3 regions of the Sphingobacterium sp. SRCM116780 genome follow, and region 1 is predicted to be linked to each of the others. Evidence: riboswitches for the same ligand, from Rfam matches in the RefSeq annotation. Region 1 holds a riboswitch; each other region holds the start of a gene.

Region 1 (8,100 bases):
ATCTCTTCATAATACATAGCAATTAGATCGTGTGAATTTAAGTTATCATATGAATTTATGAAAATTTTTAATAAAAAAAGAGCCCGAAGTGTATTTACTTCGGGCTATTCTAATTTATAATACTAAAAGCCTAAACTTATTCAGCTCTTAAGATTTTGGCAGCTTCTACCATAGCTTCTAAAGCAGCTTTAGTTTCAGGCCAAGCACGTGTTTTCAAACCACAATCAGGGTTAACCCAAAGTTGTTCTGCTGGAACTACAGCTTTTGCTTTGCGCAATAATTCAACCATTTCTTCTGTACTCGGTACACGAGGAGAGTGGATGTCATATACACCTGGTCCGATATCGTTTGGATATTTAAAGTCAGCAGCAAATGCATCTAATAACTCCATTTGAGAACGAGAAGTTTCGATTGTGATGACGTCAGCATCCATTGCAGCGATATCTTCGATGATATCATTGAATTCAGAGTAACACATGTGCGTATGGATCTGCGTATCATCATCTACATTTGAAGAAGAAACACGGAATGAACGTACAGCCCAATCTAAATATTGTTGATGATCTGCTTTACGCAATGGAAGACCTTCACGGATTGCAGGCTCATCGATTTGGATAATTTTGATACCTGCTTTTTCTAAAGCTTGTACTTCATCTAAAATCGCTAATGCAATTTGGTATGTTGTTGTAGAACGAGGTTGATCGTTACGTACGAATGACCACTGTAAGATAGTTACTGGACCCGTTAACATCCCTTTTACTGGACGGTTCGTTAATGTTTGTGCATATGAAGACCAACGAACAGTCATATCAGCAGGACGGTAAACATCACCATAAATAACTGGAGGTTTCACACAACGAGAACCATATGATTGTACCCAACCATTTTTAGTGAAGGCATAACCTGCTAATTGCTCACCAAAGTATTCAACCATGTCATTACGTTCGAATTCGCCATGAACCAATACATCGATATCCAATTGCTCTTGAAGACGGATTGTTCTTTCTGTTTCTTCAGCGATTTCTTTATCGTATTGTTCTTGGGAGATCGCACCTTTTTTCAAGTCAGCTCTCCATTTACGAACATCTTTTGTTTGCGGGAAAGAACCAATTGTTGTTGTTGGGAATGCAGGAAGGTTAAATTTCGCTTGTTGTGCTTCTTTACGAGCTAAGAATGTAGAAGTACGTTTTGCATCATCATCTGTGATATTAGCAGTACGCTCTTTCACTTCTGGTTTGTGAATTAAAGAAGAAGTACGGCGATCTTCAGCAGCAGCTTTATTTGCTTCAAAACGTTCAGCAGTTTTTGCATCTACTTCACCTTCCGCTAAGACTGCTAAATCTTTTACTTCCGCTAATTTTTGTTTCGCGAATGCCAACCAGTTTTTAACTTCTTTAGGTAATGATTCTTCGTTATCCTCATTATCTAAGTCAAAAGGAACATGTAATAAAGAACTAGAAGGTCCTACTAAAACACGGTCTTTACCCAAAGCATCAACTGCTTTTTTGATTTGTCCTAAAGATTTTACGTAATCATTTTTCCAAATGTTACGACCTTCAACAACACCTAATGAAAGCGTTAATGAAGCTGGAACTTTAGCTAATATCGTATCAAGTTGGTTTTCACCTCTTACTAAGTCAACATGAAGTGCATAAACAGGTAAGTTTAATGCAGTCTCTTCGTTGTCACGTAAAGCCTCGAAATAAGTTGTTATAATAATTTTGATGTCTTTCGCTGCTGCAGCTAATTTTGTGAATACACTTGTGTATAAAGCACGTGTTGCAGCATCAATATCTAAAGCTAAGAAAGGCTCGTCAATCTGTACATATTTTGCACCAGCAGCAGCCAATTTACCTAAGATTTCTTCATATACAGGAACCAATTTGTCGATCAAATCGATACGGTTGAAACCCGTTTCTTTTTCTTTACCTAACAATAAGTAAGTGATTGGGCCGATTAAAACAGGTTTAGTTTCTATACCCAAAGATTTAGCTTCATTATATTCATTTAAGAATTTTTCTGAAGTCAATTTAAATTCTTGATTTTTTACAAATTCAGGAACAATATAATGGTAGTTTGTATCAAACCATTTTGTCATCTCCATAGCTGTTACATCCACACCATCTTGTTGGAAACCACGAGCCATTGCAAAGTAAAGGTCTAAATTGTATCCTTTATCTTCATTGTTCAAAAGAGATTGATATTGTGCAGGAATAGCACCTAAAGTTAATGTCAAGTCTAAAACTTGGTCATAAAACGAAAAGTCATTTGATGGAATCAAATCGATGCCAGCATCTTTTTGAGTTTTCCAGTTGCCCTCACGGATTTTTTGACCAGCCTGCAATAATTCTTGCGCGCTGATTTTTTTAGCCCAATATGCTTCATTGGCTTTTTTCAACTCGCGGAAGGCACCTACACGTGGGTAACCTAAGTTGTTCGTTAGTAACATAAATATGATATTATTTTATTTGTTCAACCTTAACGAGGCAAGAAAATAGAAGGGTTTGTTATCTGAAATAAAAAACGATCAAAAATTCTTGAATCTATTATACTAAATTTTTCGATTGCTTTTTAGAGAGGAGGGCACAAGGTATAGTTTTGTGTCTGGCTTATCATTCCCGAATTAATCAGGGTAGAATGTAGCACCTTGTCAAAGGACAGGTTGCTAAGGCTTCAATGGGTCTATTCCCTCTGCCTTTCTCTATAAGCGCTGTAAATATCGGAATTACTTTTATAAAAACAAATTTTTTTTAATTTTTAGAAACGATCTTATAGTCTAAGCAACGAAAATACGATCAACAGGTTAGGTTTTTCTTTCTAAACAGAAATATGGATAGGATAGAAGGAGGAGAATATTGTCACGCATTAAAACTGAAAACTTGTCACAAGACCAGCTTGTTTTCCATTATAAAACGGAGCGACCATTGTTAAAGAAGTGGATGTGTTCGACTGTAAATGTTTATCCACTAAAGGTAACAACCAATAAGCAATCTTGGTACCCATCATACCAATACCTGCGCCCATGGCAACATCGGAAAACCAATGTTTGTGGTTGTACATTCTCAGATAGCCTGTTCCTGCAGCGATCGTGTAACCGGCAATTCCATACCAAATAGATTGGTCTTTATACTCTTGCCATAACATTTCAGCACCAGTAAAAGCTACTGCAGTATGTCCTGAAGGAAAGGATTCTTGATCAGCAAGATCAGGTCTCCAAGTTGGGGTTGTATGTTTAATGGCGTAAACTGTTGACAAGGTAATGGCATGTGAAACAGCACTAACAAATAAACGTTCTTTAAAATTGTGCTTACTTTTTACACCAATTAGATCAAGACCATATACCGCAGCAGAAGGAATAAATAGCGTTACATTATCGATCTTGAATGTCTTTGACGGATCATTGTTAATCCCATCGTTTATCTGCTCATTTTTATGCTTTAAATAAGGGCTGTTCAAGGAGATAATTCCATATGTCATCAAAGCCGCTGGTACGACAATTTGCTTATAAGGTATTTTTTGAAAGATCGTTTGATGAGCAATAGAATCGTTGACAACAATGTTTTCTTGTGCATAAACCTCTAGACCGATAAAGCCTAAACATAAATAAAGAAAGATAACAAAGGATAATTTTATTTTCATATTGGGATATTAATAGATGGGAGATTTGAAACTTTTTATTTGTCTCATATCTTGTGTCTCATATCTAGAAAAGAGATGCTGATACATCTCTTTTTAGCTTACTAATAATTTGTAACCTTTGCCATGCACATTAACAATTTCAACTTTAGGATCATCTCGAAGATACTTACGTAACTTACTTAAAAAAACATCCATACTTCTCCCAGTGAAGTAGTTGTCATCATGCCATATTTTTAACAATGCCTCCTCTCGAGTTAAGACATCATTTTTCTTTAAACAAAGTAGTCGAAGTAATTCAGCCTCTTTTGTCGATAGCTTTTGTTGAAGTCCTTTGTGGGCAATTTGTTGACTCGTATAATCGAAGAAATATTCACCGATTTCAAATTTATCGCTGACAACCTGATCATCTTTTTCTCTTACTATGCGTTTGAGTAAAGCATTGATGCGTAGTAGAAGTTCTTCGACACGAAAAGGTTTGATAATATAATCATCCCCACCAAGTTCAAAAGCTTCCGTCTTATCTTCCATCATGCCTTTCGCGGTAGCGAAAATAATAGGAGTTGTATTGTTTATTTTTCTTATTTCTCGACCTACAGTAAAGCCATCTTTTTTTGGCATCATGACATCCAGGATGCAAAGATCATATGTGCTTTTGCGAAACTGATTCACAGCCTCTTCACCATCAGTGCAAAGTGTGACATCAAATTTACCTTTAAGTTCTAAATAATCTTTTAATAAATCCCCTAAGTTTGGATCGTCTTCTGCTAATAGTATCTTCTGCATATTCTTCTGTTTTTGTTCGAATATTGATGATAATATACGAAATTTAATATCTTTTTTAATTTTTAATTTTTATAGGCAGCGTAATATCAAACTGCGTGCCCTTATCCTTATCACTTTTTACAGTGATTTTTCCATTCATTCTTTTGATGATGTCATACACATAAGAAAGCCCCAAGCCAAAACCTTTTACATTATGAATGTTTCCTGTAGGAATGCGATAAAACTGATCAAATATTTTTAGTAAATAGTCTTTCGACATCCCAATACCGTTATCAATGATCGAGATTTGAATATTATCTTTGGAATTTTTTGTTTTTACAATGATATGTGGATTTTCCTTGCTGTATTTGATGGCGTTGTCAACCAAATTGAAAAAAACGTTCGACAGATGAAGCTCATCTCCAACAACAACATCGTTTTTTGCGTCTAAATGATGTTCAAAAATACCACCAACCTTTTGCAATTGGAGTTGCATGCTATCGAGTACTGCTGATAATAAGTCATTGATATGAATAGCAGTTTTTTCTAGTTTCAAGGTTTCTTTCTCCAGACGGGCAATATCTAAAACACGTTCAATATGATTTCCCAACCGCACATTTTCATCGTAGATGATATTTGCTAAACGTTTCACTCTTCGCTCATCAGAAATGATCTCCGGATCGCGTAAAGATTCACTAGCAATCATAATAGTCGCAACAGGAGTTTTGAATTCATGCGTCATATTATTAATGAAATCAGTCTTCATTTCTGAAACTTTTTTCTGTCTAAATATAATCAAGAGGGTATAGGCAAAACAACCAATTAGTAAAAAAAATAAGGCTAAAGTTGGTAAAAGAAGATAGCTCATATTATCGACGATGATAGCGCTTTTTCGTGGAAAGTATACACTTAATTTCCCTGGAGGAGCACCAATATCACCTTTGAAAAGTGCCGTTGAATAACGTGTTATTTTATTTGGATTATGAATGTTGTTGATGGTCTGAATATTGAAAACAATATTACTGCTATCCCGAACTTCAATATTAAAAGGATATTTTATATCTCTTGTCGCCAATTCTTCCTTTAACAAATCTTGGATGAGATTAATGTTTAAACGATCTCTAAACGGACGTTTTGATAATTCCAAACCAATGGCCACATCCTCAACGATTCCACTTCTCTTACCTCCAATTGCTGCGATGGTGTCAAAGACATTTTTTCCTGAACCGATCAAGCTTTGACCACTCATCTTTTCAAGCTTGTTTTCGATTTCTATTATTTTTTTAGAAATATTCTTATCCGATCGTGGTGGTAAAGTGGCAATTTTATATTCGATAGCTTTTTTTAAAACAGGGTCGATAGTAGGAATAACAAATCGAGCACTATCATCTTTAGCATTTACTTTTGGTAAAAATTTTGTGGCCCCTATCTCCACATATTCTTTCACAAAATGGTCAGGGCTGTTGTACTTAATGACATCAATACTCAGTACGTTTTCTTTACTTTTACGATTGATGTACGTTTCATAAAAAGAATTCTCAATAGAAATTACACTTGGAAATGTTTCTTTTAACTGGTCTTCTGCTTCTTTAAATTTTTCCTTTATGGCATATTGATCAGCCCGGAGTTGTTCAACCTCTCGTTGCAGTTTTAACAGTTCCGCTAAGTGTCTTTGTTTTTCTTGTTCGAATTGATATTTCTTGATATTCGTTTGCTGCTGCACTTTCGCAAAATCAACAACCTCACGACGCTCTATTTTACCTGCAACAGCGGTTAATGAAGCATTGACCGATTCATCAAAAAGCTGCGATTTTTGACGATAAGATTCTCGTATAAAATAGAATTGCATAGCCGCCACCCCTAATAGGGCAAGGGTCATCAGGCTAATGATTAAAACTATGCTTCTTTTTCTCATTTGTTACAAATATATAAATGCTTTAGTTGATTTGATTGGTTTTAACAATGTTTAACAAGCTTATTGTTTTATTTAAAGGTATTTAACTGTAAATTAGAGCATATATTCTAACTGGTTGAAATTATGAAAAAGATATGCATGTCAATTTGTTTCTCAGGAATATTTTTAATAGCATTGGGTCAAGAGCAGAAAAAAGATACAAGTCGTTCGTCCATTACATTCCGAGGAACTAGAAATCAATCGAAAGAATCCAAAATGCCTAATTTGAGATTACCTGTTGACTCCACTGTGCATTATCATATGAAAAATAAGAATTTCAATGATAATTCTACGGTTCCAATGCCCAATTCGTTGGATAATTCCATTCCCAATATTTACAAAGATAAAAAAGGAAGAATTAAGCCAGATAGTTTGAAGGTACCGTCTTATCAAGATAGTCTGCGGTATTTTCGTCAAGACTCTCCAATAAAAAAGCTTAAAACGAAGTAAATCTGTCATAACCGTAGCGCTAAAAATGTCAATTGAAATACCAAACACATGTTCTGAAAGTTGGAACACGATGTCGCCGACTTCCAAAGGGAAGCACTGTTCGAAATGTCAAACCGAAGTAATGGATTTTACAAATTGGAAAACGGATGATATCATTACCTACATCCAAAATTCCAATACAAAAGTATGTGGCAGAATATTGCCTTCTCAATCGAAGACAACATATAAACCTAATCTTTGGAGCTGGCTACACTTCTCCAAACTCCGTTTGGGATTCATCATATCTGGACTTTTGTTTGCAAAATTTGCAAAAGCAGAAACCCAAACAAAAAATGCACTATTTGACAATTCCAAAGAACAAAGGGATACAAAAGATAGCATTACCATTACCGGATCTATTACCGATACGTCTAAAAAACCATTAATCGGAGTAATGGTGTCCAACAATTTAACGAAAGACCTCATCGCTACAGACGATGAAGGACGCTTTAGCCTAAAAATACCAAAGGAAATAAAACATAAAGATCTGAAATTAAAGTTTGCCCATATTGGCTATGAAATAAAAGAAATTAGTCCCAATACATCGAAGAATACCCCATTGAAGATAGAACTGGAAGAAGTGATAGAATTAATGGGGGAAGTAATCGTGGCACCCTATAATCCGAAGTTTAATAAGATAGATACGTTGCCAGCTCTGAACAGACGAAACTAATTAGATAACACAATAAGGTCCAATCTGATAAAAGTTGGACCCTGTTGTATTAAACACGGACTATTTTAATGCTTTTCTCAAAAACACTTATCAGTTCTTTAAAAATTCTAACAAATTCAGAATAATCAAAAGATGATAATTTTTTCTCAAGTTCTAACCACTCTTCTCCTTGCTTCCAAAAATATTTATAATAACAATAGTCAAAAAACATATCCATATTTATGTTTTTCCTAAGTAATAAACATTCTTCATTTTTTGTTTGGTAAAAGTAGTCCGAAATAAGGTTATAACCCACAATCAAAATTCCTGCATCATCTTTTCCTATGTTATCAATTTTCACATTTCTTAATAATACCTCTTCAATTTCTGTAAATGAGTAATAAGCTCTTTCATTCGAAAATAATTGCTTATAGTCAACAAGCTTATTTTTATTGAATGGAAAAGTTTCTGTATTCCTATTATTAATAAAATTCACAATATTTTCCAATGAACAAAAGGCCATAATATGACTTTCTTCACCCACTAAAAAAATATCTTCATCTTCATTCTCTACCCCTATAACAAAAATATTTGAGAGGGTCGC
Region 2 (8,100 bases), 1.7 Mb from region 1:
AGCATTATCAGATGCAGAATTATTAGCTATTTTAATTAGTTCTGGTTCTCGAGAAGAAACAGCTGTCGAGTTATGCCGAAGAATTTTATCCAATGTTCAACATAATTTAAATAACCTTTCAAAATTAGAAGTTAGTGAGTTGTGTACCTTTAAAGGAATAGGAGAGGCTAAAGCTGTAGCTATTATTGCCGCTTTAGAGTTGGGACGTCGACGCAAAGAAGCTAGTCATGAAGAGAAACCAGTATTGAATAGCAGCAAACGTGTGTATGAATATTTTAAATATCAAATGCAAGATCTTCCTCATGAAGAGTTTTGGGTACTATATCTCAATACAAGGTGCAAAATTTTAGACAAACAATTAATAGGGCGAGGTGGAAATGATTTTACTCCAGTGGATGTTCGTATTATTTTGCGAAATGCGCTTAATTGCAAAGCTAGTTCACTCATTTTAATTCACAATCATCCATCTGGCACATTATCGGCAAGTCAAGCGGATAAAGTTTTAACAAAAAAAATTATTGAAGCATCTAAAATAATGGACATCAAGATCAATGATCATGTGATTTTTACAGACGATTCTTATTATAGCTTTCGAGATGAAGGTTTAATGGATTAAAAAAATAGCATAAGGTTGTTAGCAGACGGTAATGAAAGAAAAAGGGAAGCTTAGCTTCCCTTTTTCTTTCATTATTCATTGAATTTTCTTTTCTGTCTTCTATACAGAATAAATATAATTGCAATTAAAGCAACAACTGCCAGAATTATATAACTAGAATTAGAATGATGTTGTGAATCGTTGATGGTATCTGTATCTGCAAAAACCAAGTTGCCTACCATTATCAGTAGAATTGTTAACCACTTAGCCATAATTTATAAGTTTTTATATATTAGTTACCACACAATGTAGTGATAATAAAATAATAATGCAAATTTTAGGCCACAGATTTAATTATACATAATTAAATCTGTTCCACGAATCAAAAAACGCTGAATAGATAAAGGTATTCAGCGTTTTTTAAATAATATTACTTAAGGATCAAGTCCTTGCCTTAATTAGTTTTACTAAAATTTATGCAATCTCTGCAATAAAGTTACCATCTTGGTGAATTTCAGCTTTCAAATCACTGATTTGTCGTAAATTGATGGTTCCTATAACATATTTAAAATCAGGAGCGTAATATCTTTCAATGATTTCTGTAAAACCTAATTTTTCAATTAAGCGATCATCTTCATATCTTAAATACACTTTGATCTCATGATCATTGCTATATGTCAATGCATTTGTATTCAAGTGTTTCTTATATTCATATCTATAATCATAACGAAGAGCTGTAATATCGGATAATACAGCAGAGCCTGTTGGGTGGCCTCCAGCTCCTTTGCCATAGAAAAACTGTTCATCTGCAAAAGCCGCTTTAACTAAGACTCCATTATTTTCATTCTCAACATTAAATAAAATGTTGTCTGAGCTGACAAACTTAGGAATAACATAGAGAATGACCTTGCTATGATCAACTTCTCTGGCAGTTGGAATCAATTTGATTTTGAAATTTTTTTCTTTTGCAAAACGAATATCCTGTGAGCCCAATTTGTCAATTCCAATATTGAAGACATCATCAGGATTCACATAAATACCATAAGCATGAGAAGCTACAATAGTTAATTTATATTTAGGGTCAAATCCACCTACATCTAAAGTTGGGTCAGTTTCTGCAAATCCTAAGTCTTGTGCTTCTTTTAATGCATCTCCATAAGCTTGATTTTCATTGAATACCTTCGAAAGGATAAAATTAGATGATCCATTAAAAATACCAGTTACAGCATGTAGCAATTCATTATCATAATATTCTTCTAGATTACGGATAATTGGAATACTTCCACATACCGCACCTTCATATAATAAGCTCGTGCCATACTCTTGTTGAATAGAAGCCAATTCTTCTAAATGAGTAGCAATCATTTTTTTGTTTGCAGAAACAACATTCTTACCTGATTTGAGTGCACGCACTGTTAACAGATAAGCTGCCTCAGCATCGTCGATCAATTCAACTACGGTGTTGATTTCTGGATCTCCAAGAATTACTTCAGCATCTGTTGTAAACAATTCTGCAGGTAATGTTCTTTTTTTGTCAGCATTTTTGATGACAAATTTTTTAATCTCTAAATTTAAATTTTTGGTCTTGATAATGTCATATAATCCTTGTCCTACAACTCCGAATCCAAACATTCCAATCGTCAATTTTTTACTCATGCTGGTTTTACGCTTTATATAATGTTAGTTTAAAGATGAATATGCTTCATCAGTTATTGTTTTTTTATTTAAAAAATTTGAAATTCCTTTCGAAAGAATCTTTGTTTCGATTAAAAAGCCATCGTGTCCATAGAAAGATTCTATTTCAAAATAAGTAGCCTTAGGAATATATTTAGCAATAAATTTTTGTTCATCCGTTGGGAATAAATTATCCGTAGATACGGCAATTACCAATGTCGGACATTGAATTTTTCGAAGTGTATCTTCAATTGAAATACGCCCTCTGCCTAGATTATGGCTATCCATCGCTTTAGTTAAGTACCAATAGCTATAAGCATTGAAACGTTTACTAAATTTTTCTCCTTGATAGTTTTGATAAGATGCAGCTTTATAATCACTTATTTTTTCATTCGAATCTTCTAATTGTGTTGCCCCATAGGTATCGTAAGTCCTGTACGATAATAGGGCAATAGAACGAGCTGCTTTTAATCCTTTTAAACCACCATCAGCCTGGTTGGCATAAAATGTACGATCTGTTGTAATGGCAAGTCTTTGACTTTCATTAAATGCAATGCCCCAAGGTGAATGCGCCGCATTTGTGCCAATAGCAATTAGATTTTTGATAATCATGGTATTGGATACCGCCCATTCTAATGCCTGTTGCCCACCTAAAGAACCACCAATAAGCACTTGAAGCTGTTTGATTTCCAGGTGATCCGCAAGTAATTGATGTGCTTTCACTAAATCGCGGATCGTAAATGTAGGGAAAGACAGATAAAAAGGTAGACCTGTTTTCTGGTCAATACTCAAGGGGCCTGTACTCCCGTAGCCGGATCCGATAACATTAGCACATACAATAAAGTGATCCCTTGGATTAAACAAATCATGTTCACCAAATAATCCTGGCCACCAATCCAAAACATCTGAATTGGCAGTTAACGCATGGCATACCCAAACAACATTGCTGTGGTCAGCATTTAATCTTCCATAAGTATGATAAGCAATTTCAAGGTTATTGATTTCCTCTCCATTTTCAAATGTAAAGGTTTCTTTGTATTGATATGTGTTGATACTCATGCTCCCTTTTTCTTATAAAAATACTCTCCGGATCTATGTTAATCTATTTTATCTTATCAAAAGCCTGTTGTAAATCTTCTTTGATATCATCAATATGTTCAATACCAACAGATAAACGAAGTAAACCAGGAAATACACCAGCAGTTTTTTGCTCTTCTTCACTTAATTGTTGATGTGTTGTCGCTGCTGGGTGAATGATTAATGATTTTGTATCACCCACATTTGCCAGATGACTTATTAATTCAAGACTATCGATAAAATCATTAGCTTTTGTAGGATCACCTTTGATTTGAAAGGAGAGGACAGCACCGTATCCATTCTTTAAATATTTTTGAGCATTCCCATAGCTAGGAGAGCTTTTCAAACCAGGGTAATTTACTTTTTCTACTTGAGGATGTGCTTCAAGCCATTTTGCAACCTCTAAAGTATTGTCTACATGACGTTGAACACGTAATGATAATGTTTCTAATCCTTGTATTAATTGAAAAGAATTGAAGGGTGAAATAGCAGGACCAAAATCGCGAAGACCTTCCACGCGAGCGCGGATGGCAAACTGAATATTCCCAAAAGGACCATGAATACCAAATACATCAGAAAAAATTAATCCATGATAGCCATCCGAAGGTTCAGAAAATTGCTTGAATTTACCATTGCCCCAATTGTATGTGCCACCATCAACAATAACACCTCCAAGGCTAGTACCATGGCCACCAATCCATTTTGTAGCGGACGCTACTACTACTGCAGCACCGTGTTCCAATGGCTTAAATAAATAACCGGCAGCCCCAAAAGTATTGTCAACGATAAGAGGGATATCATGCTTTCTAGCAACAGCAGCTATTTTGTCAAAATCAGGGATATCATAGCTCGGATTTCCAATAGTTTCCAAAAATAAAGCCTTTGTCTTCTCATTGATTAGCGCCTCGAATTCTTCAGCTGTTGTTTCTTGGGTAAATCGGACTTCAATACCTAATCTTTTGAAAGCAACTTTAAACTGATTGTAAGTACCCCCATAGATGTTGCTGCTTGAAATAAAGTTGTCACCCGCTTCTAAAATATTATTAAGAGCAATAAATTGTGCAGCTTGACCTGAAGCAACTGCCAAAGCAGCTACACCACCTTCTAGTGCAGCTACCCGTTTCTCAAAAACATCCGTAGTTGGGTTCTGCAAACGTGTATAGATGTTGCCAAATTGCTTTAGAGCAAATAGATTCGCTCCGTGCTCTGCATTTTCAAATACATAGGAGCTTGTTTGATATATAGGAACAGCACGCGAACCAGTTGTTGGATCCGCAACTTGACCTGCATGCACTTGAAGTGTTTCGAATTTAAGATTTTTATTATCAGACATTGTAGTTCTAATTAATTGGTTGAAAATTTGTTAAGAAAACTTTTGGATAAGGCTTCGCACATGGATATGTACTTGCAAACAATAAAATTTTTAAAAAATAAGATTGATTAACAAGACAATGTAAACATGTGCGAACACATTCGAATACATGAAGATGTAACCGTGCTACAGTTTACGTTAACTTTTGGACTAGTCGTCTTATTTTGTTGTAATGTAATCATCATTGTCGTTTCATTTATATGCTCCAAAGTAATATTGCTTTGGACAGGAATTGGCACCTTTTCAAACGTATTTTGAAGGTTGCCAGTGGGTCATTGAGCCAGTCTCTCGCCACTTCTTTATAAATCAAGACCAAAAAAGAAAGGTGTTGATTAGATGTATTTCTATTTGAAGTACAGTGCAAATATAGGTCTTGAATTTAATAAACCAAAATAATTTTGAATTATTTGTTTAAAACATTGTAAAACGATGAGGTAGTACTTTTATTGAAAAATAGGAGTATAAATTTTGAAATATTAACAGTGTTAAGTATATTTGAATAACGATTAACTATAGAATCAAAGAAAATGAAAGATAAGGTCGATTTGCGTAAGCGTATCCTGGAAGAGGCAAAAAAACTTTTCGCTCAAGATGGTTATAATGCGACATCCATTCGTAAAATTGCAGCCAAACTAGACATAAGTCCAACAACTATCTATCTGTATTACAAAGATAAAAGTGACATTGTATATGCGCTACATCAAGAGGGTTTTAATATGATGAAGGAAATGTTTTTTGCTTTGGAATATGTAGAAGATCCTTTTGAACGCCTAAAAGCGATTGGAAAATCTTATATCAAATTTGCGATTAGTCATCCAGATTTTTACGAATTGATGTTTGTAACCAAAGAACCAATGGAGTTTTTAGATCACCATTGTATGGGTGGACAATGGGAAGAAGGAGATGATGTCTTTAGTTTTTTGTTACAAACTGTAATCGCTTGTCAATCAAAAGGCTATTTTTTAGGTGATGATAGTTTGACTGTTGCATTGCAAGCCTGGACAACTGTTCATGGTCTATGTAGTATTTATATTTCTGGGCATTTGGTCAAATTGTTGTCTGAAATTAGCGCTAAAAAAAATACCGAACAAATTATAGATGATGTATATCGATTGTATACACATTACATGGAATCAACAAAATAATTTAAAATAAAAAACACTGTTAATAATGAAGATTTATTATCGTTTTGTTCCTATTATATGTTGTATTTTTTTATTGATAGAACCAGCTAAAGCGCAAGATGAGGTGTTGCAAAATTATGTCCAGCATGGGTTGGATAGTAATTTGATCATACAACAAAAGAATTTATCACTTCAAAAAGCATTAAATGGACTACAGGTTGCTAAATCTTTATATTTACCTTCCGTTAATGTTGATATTACCTATACAGAAGCACAAGGAGGTCGTAGTATCAATCTTCCTGTAGGAGATATGTTAAATCCTGTTTATAATACTTTAAATGCCCTGACGCAATCGTCTAATTTTCCAGCAATTGAGAATCAACAGATTAACTTCCTACCTCAAAATTATTATGATGCAAAGATTAGAACCAGTATGCCTTTGCTAAATACAGATCTTGGACATAATAAAAATATTAAAAAGAATCAGATCATATTGCACGAAAATGAGGTGGAGATCTATAAAAGAGAATTGGTTAAGCAAATTAAAGAATCTTATTTTAATTATAATATGGCACTTCAGGTTGTTGCTATTTATAAATCATCTTGGGAGCTAGCAAATGAAAGCCTACGTGTAAATCAAAAATTGATCGATGCAGGAAAAGGATTACCTGCTTACTTGATTCGTGCGCAAACTGAGATCGCACAAGCAGAAGCACAGATCGTAACCGCAGAACAACAAGTAAAGAACACGAAAATTTATTTCAATTCCTTATTGAATAGAAATATGAATGCTGAAATTCTGATCAGTGATTCAACACAAGTAACGCAGGAGTTAGAAAAGATAGACTTATTGTCTTTAACCTATCAGAAAAGAGAAGAGCTGAAATCATTACAAACGAATATAGAAATTCAGGAATCTTTATATAAAATGAATAAGCAATTTTTGGTTCCAAAACTGAATGCTTTTTTGGACTTAGGTTCTCAAGCAGAGGGGTTAAAATTTAATAATGACTCTCGATATTTTATGATTGGAGCACAATTGCAAATGCCTATTTTTAATGGTAATAGAAATCGATTAAAAATTCAAGAATCTAAAATTGATATTGCCGACGCAAAAAATAAATTGGCTCAAGCCGAGCAACAGCTGAATATGGTTGTCGAAGTTGCTAAGAATGAAGTTGTAGCAGCAAATAAGAACTATCAACAAGCTCAAGTACAATTGGAATCTGCAGGTACTTATCAAAGATTGATTCAAAAAGGCTTTTTAGCTGGTGTAAATACCTACATAGAAACAATTGACGCCCGAACACAATATACCTCAGCAAAATTAGCTTTAAATATACAGAAATATAAACTTTTGACATCTTTAGCAAAGTTGGAAAGAGAATCTGCAACTTATTTATTCCCTTAATCATGAATACAGCAAATACGCGTATACTATTTAGTTTACTCTTGAGTTCAAGTCTGTTGGCTACAAGTTGTTCGCATAATGAAAGAAAAAATCAGATAACAGTTTTGGATACGATTCCTGTTACTTTAATGGTTTTACAGACCAATGGATTGACTGCTAGTGTAGAAGCGACAGGTGTTTTCACTACAGATGATGAGACATTATTAAGTTTTAAAAATGGGGGAATTGTGGAGAAAATATTTGTTAAGGAAGGTGATACCGTTAGCAAAGGTCAGCTATTAGCACGTGTAAACACTTCTGAAATTAATGCAAAAGCTGCGCAAGCTAAATTGGGTTATGAGAAAGCAAAAAGAGATTTCGAACGAGCCAGTAAGCTGTATTATGACAGTGTCGCTACGTTAGAGCAGATGCAGAATGCTAAAACAGCCTTGGAAGTTGCTAAGCAAGATTTGAATACAGTGCAGGTTAATCAAAATTTCTCTGAAATCCGATCCAACTCGAATGGTTATGTACTTGCAAAATTAGCACAGGATGGTCAGGTTGTTGGTCCTGGAACACCTATTTTACAAGTAAATGGGGCTGCTGATGATAAATGGAAATTGAAAGTTGGTGTGGCCGACAGACAATGGGCTGGTATACAAGTAGGAGATGCTGCAACAATTATCTCAGACGCATTAGGGAATCAAAAGCTAATAGCCTTTGTGTCCAAAAAATCTGAAGGAATTGATCCCAAATCTGGAACCTTTTCCATAGAACTCATGCTCAAAGAAGTACCTAAAGCAAAAATTGCTGCAGGACTTTTTGCAAAAGCAACAATATTGTCCAATATGAACAATCAATCTGTATG
Region 3 (8,100 bases), 770 kb from region 1:
CCTGCCATGATTTTGTTAAAGATGAGCATGGAAATGTGACGGAAGTACATTGTACCTATGTTCCAAATTCAAAATCTGGTGAAGATACTTCGGGTATCAAAGTAAAAGGTACTATACATTGGGTTTCTGTTCAACATGCCAAAGAAGCTGAAATCAGGTTATACGATCGTTTATTTAATGATGAAAATCCTGCAGCAGCAGAAAACTTTAAAGAATCGATCAATCCAGAAAGTTTAAAAATTGGTAAAGCATTCATAGAGCCTGATTTATTACATGCGGTACCAGGTAAAGGTTATCAATTTATTCGATTGGGATATTTTACGTTAGATACAACTTCAAAACCAGAGTGTTTGGTTTTTAATCGAACGGTCGGACTAAAAGACTCTTGGGCGAAAGAGGTTAAAAAAGCACAATAATAAATAGAAAGGGAAGCAAATGCTTCCCTTTTTTATGATCCATCACTCTCCGAGATACATCTGTTTATATTTTCGACCCAAATCTGCTACATATGCATAACGATCCTTTTCTTGTGTACTGGCGAGTATCCGTTCATACAAATTGACCGAGTCAATAGCCATTTTTATGTTGCGAACTTCCAGTCCTGTTTCTGGTTTGTCCTTAGCCAATTGCTGATAGTAGTCCATATGTTCGGTTAAAAATTTCATATTACGATCGACTAACTGATTGGCAAACTTTGTTTCCCCTGTCTTATAAAGTGTATCGATAACATCGGCATAACTCGTCACATCAGACATACTATATAAGCGTTGCGGTAGTTCGTTACATGCTTTTACAGCCACTTGTCGAGCTTGCTCTGTTTTCCCCTGTGCGAGTAGTGTTCTTGCTGCTTTTCCAAAAATTTCCTCGGCATACATCCCTGCAAAACGAAAGGAATCTGTATCCAAATAGGTTGCTTGATGTATATTTCCCCAAACATATTTTCCAACAATATTTTTATACAAATTATCTGCATTAATTAATGATTCTCCTTCTGCAAGTTTTGCCTCTATGGGCATTAAGCGATTGGCAAACCCCTCATTGACCATGTATTTATCTAATCCCATTAAGTTTTCACTTGGGATCATAGTGGAAAAATAGATTGGTCTTTGCCAATTGTTATTGACAAGAACTGACATCAAACCTAGATCTGCTCGGGTTACATAATCATTATTAAAAGTCCATTCCAGATGATTTGCTATTTCATTTTCCCATTCTTTAGGCACAACTTGATTTTGGATCACATCAGCTTTATTGACAGCAAGTTTGAAATGCTTTGTTGGTAAGAAATTTTCATACTGTCCATCTCTCATTTGAAGTTTATTATCATTACTATCGGATAATAAGAACTCCAGCAACAAGTTAATATCCGTAGATCCAGCTAAATTCAGGTCATGGTAAGGCAAAGATTCGCGGATTCCTTTTGCCACTTTTTCATTCGGAATGGTTATAGGCAGTCCTGCTGCTTGATAGGTTCCATTTTTCACTTGACGAAAATACCAATCGGAAGCCAAATAACTAATGACTACGATTCTCACATCTCGACGTACAGCTTCCACTTCTTGTAAATACCAGAGGGGAAAGGTATCGTGATCACCATAAGTGAATAGAATAGCATTGGGAGCGCATGTTTCCAGATAATTTTTTGCAACATCTCTTGCCAATGATTTCTCTGACCGGTTATGGTCATCCCAATTTTGATTAAGGAGTATCAAAGGTGCAGCAATAAGGCAGAATGATGTTGCCAAGAGGGCTGCATTTCGTTCATTGATATACTTTTTGAGAAACTCTGAAATGGCAAATACACCCAAACCAATCCAGATGGTAAAAGCATAAAATGATCCTGCATAGGCATAATCTCGTTCACGCGGCTGTAAAGGGGATTGATTTAAGTATACGACGATAGCCAATCCTGTAAACACAAATAACAAACCAACGACAGCTGCATCTTTCTTATTCCGTTTAAAGTGCCACAGCGCACCAGAGAGCCCAATTAACAAGGGAAGAAAAAAGTAGGTGTTCCGGGATGGATTATGAATCATCTCATCCGATAATTTGGACTGTCCTCCTAGATGCAAATTGTCAATCGCTTTGATACCTGACAGCCAATTCCCTTCTGCTAAGGAACCATTTCCTTGTTGATCATTTTGACGTCCAACAAAGTTCCAAAGAAAATAACGGGCATACATGTGTCCGATCTGATAATTAAAAAAGAATTTCAAATTATCTGTAAAATTTGCTTGTCTTCCTTCTTCAATGCCTAAATATCCTTTATAAAAATATTGATGATATGGTTTTTGACTATAAATTCTTGGGAAGATCGTCTCTCGATCAAATTGATAGCTTGATGATCTTTTTATTGCAGTATATTGATGGCTGTCTTTTCTATAATCAACGCGTTCATTAACATCTATTGGATTTGAATCAAAGTATGGGCCTTTTACCAATGGTTCTGATTCATACTGCTCCCGACTCAAATATCCTAAAAAAGAGAAGACATTTTCAGGGTCATTATTGTTTAGTGAGGGGTTGGCTTCTGCTCGAAGCAACACCATGGTGAAAGAGCTATACCCCAATAGTATAAAACAGGTTGCTAAAAGGGCTGTATTCAAAACAACTTTCCCCTTTTTGATGGAGTAGTGGATGCCATAAATTAATGCTGCAATCATCAATACTGCGAAAATCAATATACCTGAACCGAATCCGAATCCAATGGTATTGACAAAGAATAGATCAAACTTAGCAGCAAATTTAATGAGGTATTGGATCACGCCCCAAAGGATAAAGGCTAAAATTCCAAGCCCAATTAACATGGCTTTACTGATCCCCCAGAAAGTCGCTCGTTCGGTTTTCTTGAAATAAATAATGAGTGCTATCGCTGGAATAACCAATAGGTTCAATAGATGAACCCCAATTGAAAGTCCTATTACGTAAGCAATGACAATGAGCCAACGATCTGCTTGTGGTTTATCTGCACGTGCCTCCCATTTCAGGATTGCCCAAAATACGACTGCTGTACATAAGGAGGACATGGCATAGACTTCGGATTCCACTGCTGAATACCAAAATGTATCGGAGAAACTGTAAGCTAAAGCTCCAACCACACCTGCTCCCATTATTTTAATAAGCTGATTTTTATCAACGGGTTGATCATCGGAATGGGTAATTTTTTTAGCTAGAGCTGTAATGGTCCAAAATAAAAACATAACGGTCAGACCACTGCAAACAGCAGAACCGATATTCATCCAAAAGGCAATCTGCGATACATGACCTAAAGCGAAATTTGAAAATATGTTCTGCAACATCAGAAATAAGGGTGCTCCAGGTTGATGAACAATCTGAAGTTTATAAGCTGAGGCAATAAATTCGCCTGTATCCCACCAACTGGTCGTCCTTTCGGCCGTCATACTAAAAACTAATGTTGCCAAGATGGCACATACCCAGCCTAAGGTGTTATTCACTTTCGTATAGTTCATTGTTGCTAAAAGTTATATTTGGTTAAACGATAAATCAAATTGTAAACTGATTTTTAACTAAATATAACAAAAGGGGATTTCATTTTATACCGATTAACCTTTTTTAACAAAAAATTTACAACACATAAAAAGAGCCTGTTATAGCTCGATAACAGGCTCTTTTTATAATATTCAAATATGTTAAAATAATTTTTCTACAATACTCTTTGTTGGACCTGGGTTACTCATGGTATAAAAATGCAAAACAGGTGCACCAAACTTAATTAACTCTCTACATTGTTCCACTAACCACTCCTCACCTACCTGTCGTACATCTGCATTATTTTTACACGCAGATACTGCTTCACTTAATTCTTCTGGAATATCCAAATGGAAAATCTTAGGTAATGTGATTAGTTGCTTTTTTGTTGTCAAGGGTTTTAATCCTGGTATAATAGGAACATGAATACCATTTTCTCTGCATTTGGTGACAAACTCTTTATATTTTTCCACATTGAAGAACATTTGAGTTACAATAAATTCAGCACCCATTTCTACTTTTTTCTTCAACCATTTGAAGTCTGTATTAAAGTTCGGGGCTTCAAAATGTTTTTCCGGATAACCTGCAACCCCAATACAAAAGTTTGTCTTTTCTGAACTTACGATATCTTCATGTAGGTACTGACCTTGATTCATATCCGCAACTTGCTGCAATAGATCCGTTGCAAATGCATGACCTCCTTCAGTAGGAATGAAATCGGCATCCCCTTTTCGAGCATCCCCTCTCAAGACCAATACATTGTCGATACCCAAGAAGTTCAAGTCGATTAATGCGTTTTCCGTTTCCTCTTTTGTGAAACCTCCGCAGATAAGATGCGGTACTGCATCGACTTTATACTTATTCATAATAGCCGCACAGATCGCTACTGTACCAGGGCGTTTGCGATAAGCGACACGCTCTAATAAACCGCTTTCGTGCTTCTTATAGAGATAATCTTCTCTATGATAAGTCACATCGATAAAAGGAGGCTTGAATTCCATAAGTGCATCCATTGTTTTAAAAATACTCTGGATACCTTGTCCTTTTGCTGGTGGCAACAACTCAAAAGAAAACAACGTATTTCCTTTGGCATTATTGATATGATCAACGATTTTCATTAATTTCTTTTAAATGTGATTTGGTTGGCTTAAATCGAAATGCACAAGTAAACTTGTTTCAACTTATCTTTCCCATCTCTGAGTTGGGGTAGAATGTAGCACCTTGTAAATTAACAGGTTGCTAAGGCTTCATTGGGTCTAGTCCCTCTGCCTTTCTCTATAAGCATCGGCTAATATCGGTAATAGAAGTAAATAATCAAAATAATATTAACAAGCTTGTTAAAAATAGTGCTTCATCTTATCGCAATTTGCTTCAAAAAACATCAAAAATGCTCAATATAATGCAGTTACTATAAAGTACCAAGCGTATTTCGCAAGTCTTTTAGATAGAAACTCACTAATAAACTACCCTTTATTCCGTATTTTACGCGCTCACCTTTTTTAAATCCTTGAGATAAGTAATCATAAGCTACTCGAGCATTGTTATCGTTAAAATATAATTCTTTCCAAAATAATGGAACATCAGCCCATTCTTTCAAAGCTATCCCATTTGAACCATATATAATCGGGGATTCAATGGCGTCTATTTTAAAATCATTATAAATCCCTGAATTGCTAATGTGTTGAAAGTATGCAATTGAATAATCTAAAAAGTTTAAAGCTCGTTGTTTTACCTGCTGTTCATTCTCCAGTTGTGTTGGAATATGACGCCATTCATTGATCGTTATATCAAATTTACTTGGTTTCTCTCGTTCTGCTGTTTCATCTAAAGCAAGATTGATATATAGTTTACCACTATTGGGTAATCGAATCGAATTAAAATTTGAAAAATCTCCCTTTAATTGGACAAAGCCTACTTCTGTTTGCATAATTTCTAATGGAAAAGATTCGTTATTTTCATCTTCCAATATAATTTTATCATCGTCAAATGTGTATTGACCATGTAATAACACATCATCTATCGCAAGGATATAATGATGATCATCTTTTAATGACAAAAAAGATCGATGATAACTTGGATATTCGCATGCTATACGACAATCGATACTATTTATGTCGTCTCTCTTATGTTCCAGGTAGCTTTTTTCAGTGTAACCACAGATAACTTGATAGTTTCCCTTGGGTATTGTTTTACTTCCGCCAAAAAAAGAGCATGAGGAAAACAGGAACATCAAAATCGGCATGTATACTTTCATAATGGCTAGGTTATTCTTGACAATAAAGATAATTCTTTTTATAATTATTACAAGTTTGTTCTCCCTAAAAAAGAAGAGTTGCTACAGCAATAACTATAGCAACTCTTCTTTTTTACTAAAATGGTTCTTTCCGTTTATATTTCTTTGTACAGCTCGACCAATCCTTCTGGTAGATCGACTTCCAAAACTTCTTCTTCGGGATCAATTCCCAATATCAGGTCGTCATTTAAAGGGAACATCAATTCCTTATCGTTAAAATCTACGGTTGCGATAAATTGTTGTGGCATTTCTTGTACATGCGTAATCTCCCCCAACTCACCATGTGTCTCGTCAATAACAAGATACCCGATCAGATCCGTATACCTAAAATCTTCCGGATCTCGTTCTGGCATTTTATCATTGGGAAGATAGATTTTCTTACGTACTAAGGGTTGTGCTTTGTCAATATGATCTACATCCTCCAAGTTCAAGTAGGCCGTGCTATTTGTTTGGTACTTGATATTGTCAACAAAATAGGGTACTAGTTTTTTATTGACTTCAACAAATAGGACATCAAAGTCTAAATCTTGATAATCTTCAAATTCAAAAAAAAGTTGGAGCTCTCCTTTTAATCCACGAGTTTTACTAATATAACCGATATAAAAACTTTCTTCTATTGTCATGTTCTTAATTGAAAAGGCAAATTTAAAAATATAAATACAAGATTGAAAGATTTTTTAGGTGTATGCCTTTCAATCATGATTCAAAAAAAGCCGGATCATAATGAACCGGCTTTCTTGATACTGTATGAATAGAAAATTATCCTTCAGTTTCTTCTGTCGCTGGAGCTTCAGTTTCTTCTGCAGGAGTTTCCTCTGCAACTGGAGCATTTTTAGCAGCAATAGCAGCAGCTTTGTCTGCTTTTTTCTTAGCTTCAGCAGCCAATGCTGTTTTCTTAGCTTCAGCTTTAGAAGATGCTAAACCGTCTTTTTTACCAGCAGTTTTAGCGTCATTAGCGTCATTCCAAGCAGCAAATTTTGCATCTGCAGCAGCTTCATCAAATGCACCTTTTTTAACACCACCCAATAAGTGTTTTTTGTATAAAACACCTTTATCCGAAAGGATAGTACGAGCTGTGTCAGTAGGTTGAGCACCTTTATTCATCCAATCCAAAGCTTTTTCAAAATCCAAAACGATAGTCGCTGGGTTTGTGTTTGGGTTGTAAGAACCAATACGTTCAATGAATTTACCATCGCGTGGTGCGCGTGCATCTGCTACTACTAAGTGGTAAAAAGGACGTCCTTTTTTACCATGTCTTTGCAATCTGATTTTAGTTGCCATGTTTTCTTTTTATTTATGTATTCAACATATCCCCCGAGCTTCATGCAAGAGGGGACGCAAAGATACAAATGATTTTTGAAAGTAAAAAGCTAAAAATCACTCTGCTAACTCTTTGAGCTATAACCCAAAAGAAGGATGTAAAATTTCAAAGCACAGATTCTCAAAAATGAACTACATACGTCGTAAATCACTCACTCCATTACAGATATACATTTTATGGGGTAAGCACTTTCAAGAGACAGTAGCATTTCATCGTAAAAAGGGTTGAATAAACGATGAGTATTGATTCTGCGCTTTTTACTTCATTTTCATATTATCTATGGATTATTGCCGATATAATATTAACTTTCATTCCATGAATAACATTGCCCCTTTAAAGATTTTAAAAGCTTCGGCTGGTTCAGGAAAAACATTTAGTTTAACCGTCCATTATCTTACTTTATTACTTTCGAAAGAAAATAGCTATCGCGAAATTTTAGCAGTTACGTTTACAAATAAAGCGACGGCAGAGATGAAGGAGAGGATTTTATCTGTTCTTAAAGGACTTGCTCAAGGTGATCCCAGTAAAAAAATCAACGATTATCGGCTGTTGCTTTTAAAACAATTTTCAAATTGGGACGCGGGATTGATTCAAGAAAAAGCATACCGTGTCTATCGAAAAATACTTCATGATTATAGTCATTTCACCATTAGCACGATTGATGGATTTTCGCAAAAAGTGATTCGAAGTTTTACCTATGAACTTCACCTGGATGCAGCATATAAAATAGAAATGAACACCAGTAAGGTTAGACAGGATCTTACCGTGATGTTAAACCACTTATTGGATAAACGTCCCGATTTATTGGAATGGATCATTGAGTATGCGGAGAAGAAAATTGCAAATAATGAAAATTGGAATTACCGAAGAGAATTAACCAATCTGGCCAATGAAATATTTTCTGAAAATTTCAAGGAATTTGACAAGTTTCTCTTATCTCAAAACTCAGATCAGGTATTCAATAAATTAAATAAGGAGATTGAAACATTCATTC

What was found. A riboswitch is a leader RNA that binds a small molecule or an ion and turns the genes downstream of it on or off. The one in region 1 is predicted to bind S-adenosylmethionine.
Region 2: it holds a riboswitch for S-adenosylmethionine, as region 1 does, so the genes downstream of both, LZQ00_RS07450 (O-acetylhomoserine aminocarboxypropyltransferase/cysteine synthase family protein) here and metE (5-methyltetrahydropteroyltriglutamate--homocysteine S-methyltransferase) in region 1, are expected to answer to the same signal.
Region 3: it holds a riboswitch for S-adenosylmethionine, as region 1 does, so the genes downstream of both, metF (methylenetetrahydrofolate reductase [NAD(P)H]) here and metE (5-methyltetrahydropteroyltriglutamate--homocysteine S-methyltransferase) in region 1, are expected to answer to the same signal.

Annotation. Positions count from the first base shown of each region.
Region 1 is NZ_CP090446.1:3,388,358-3,396,457, reverse strand. It holds gene LZQ00_RS14600 (DUF4833 domain-containing protein) at 1-10, opposite strand, end outside; gene metE (5-methyltetrahydropteroyltriglutamate--homocysteine S-methyltransferase) at 137-2,449, opposite strand; SAM riboswitch class I at 2,607-2,710, opposite strand; gene LZQ00_RS14590 (phosphatase PAP2 family protein) at 2,866-3,639, opposite strand; gene LZQ00_RS14585 (response regulator transcription factor) at 3,733-4,422, opposite strand; gene LZQ00_RS14580 (sensor histidine kinase) at 4,478-6,316, opposite strand; gene LZQ00_RS14575 (hypothetical protein) at 6,440-6,805, shown strand; gene LZQ00_RS14570 (carboxypeptidase-like regulatory domain-containing protein) at 6,831-7,517, shown strand; gene LZQ00_RS14565 (hypothetical protein) at 7,567-8,100, opposite strand, start outside.
Region 2 is NZ_CP090446.1:1,686,145-1,694,244, reverse strand. It holds gene radC (RadC family protein) at 1-616, shown strand, start outside; gene LZQ00_RS07460 (homoserine dehydrogenase) at 1,070-2,251, opposite strand; gene metX (homoserine O-acetyltransferase family protein) at 2,276-3,328, opposite strand; gene LZQ00_RS07450 (O-acetylhomoserine aminocarboxypropyltransferase/cysteine synthase family protein) at 3,372-4,679, opposite strand; SAM riboswitch class I at 4,912-5,026, opposite strand; gene LZQ00_RS07445 (TetR/AcrR family transcriptional regulator) at 5,246-5,863, shown strand; gene LZQ00_RS07440 (TolC family protein) at 5,889-7,253, shown strand; gene LZQ00_RS07435 (efflux RND transporter periplasmic adaptor subunit) at 7,256-8,100, shown strand, end outside.
Region 3 is NZ_CP090446.1:4,160,815-4,168,914, reverse strand. It holds gene LZQ00_RS17975 (glutamine--tRNA ligase/YqeY domain fusion protein) at 1-416, shown strand, start outside; gene LZQ00_RS17970 (DUF2723 domain-containing protein) at 459-3,473, opposite strand; gene metF (methylenetetrahydrofolate reductase [NAD(P)H]) at 3,654-4,610, opposite strand; SAM riboswitch class I at 4,671-4,776, opposite strand; gene LZQ00_RS17960 (hypothetical protein) at 4,901-5,746, opposite strand; gene rimM (ribosome maturation factor RimM) at 5,881-6,408, opposite strand; gene LZQ00_RS17950 (30S ribosomal protein S16) at 6,545-7,066, opposite strand; gene LZQ00_RS17945 (UvrD-helicase domain-containing protein) at 7,422-8,100, shown strand, end outside.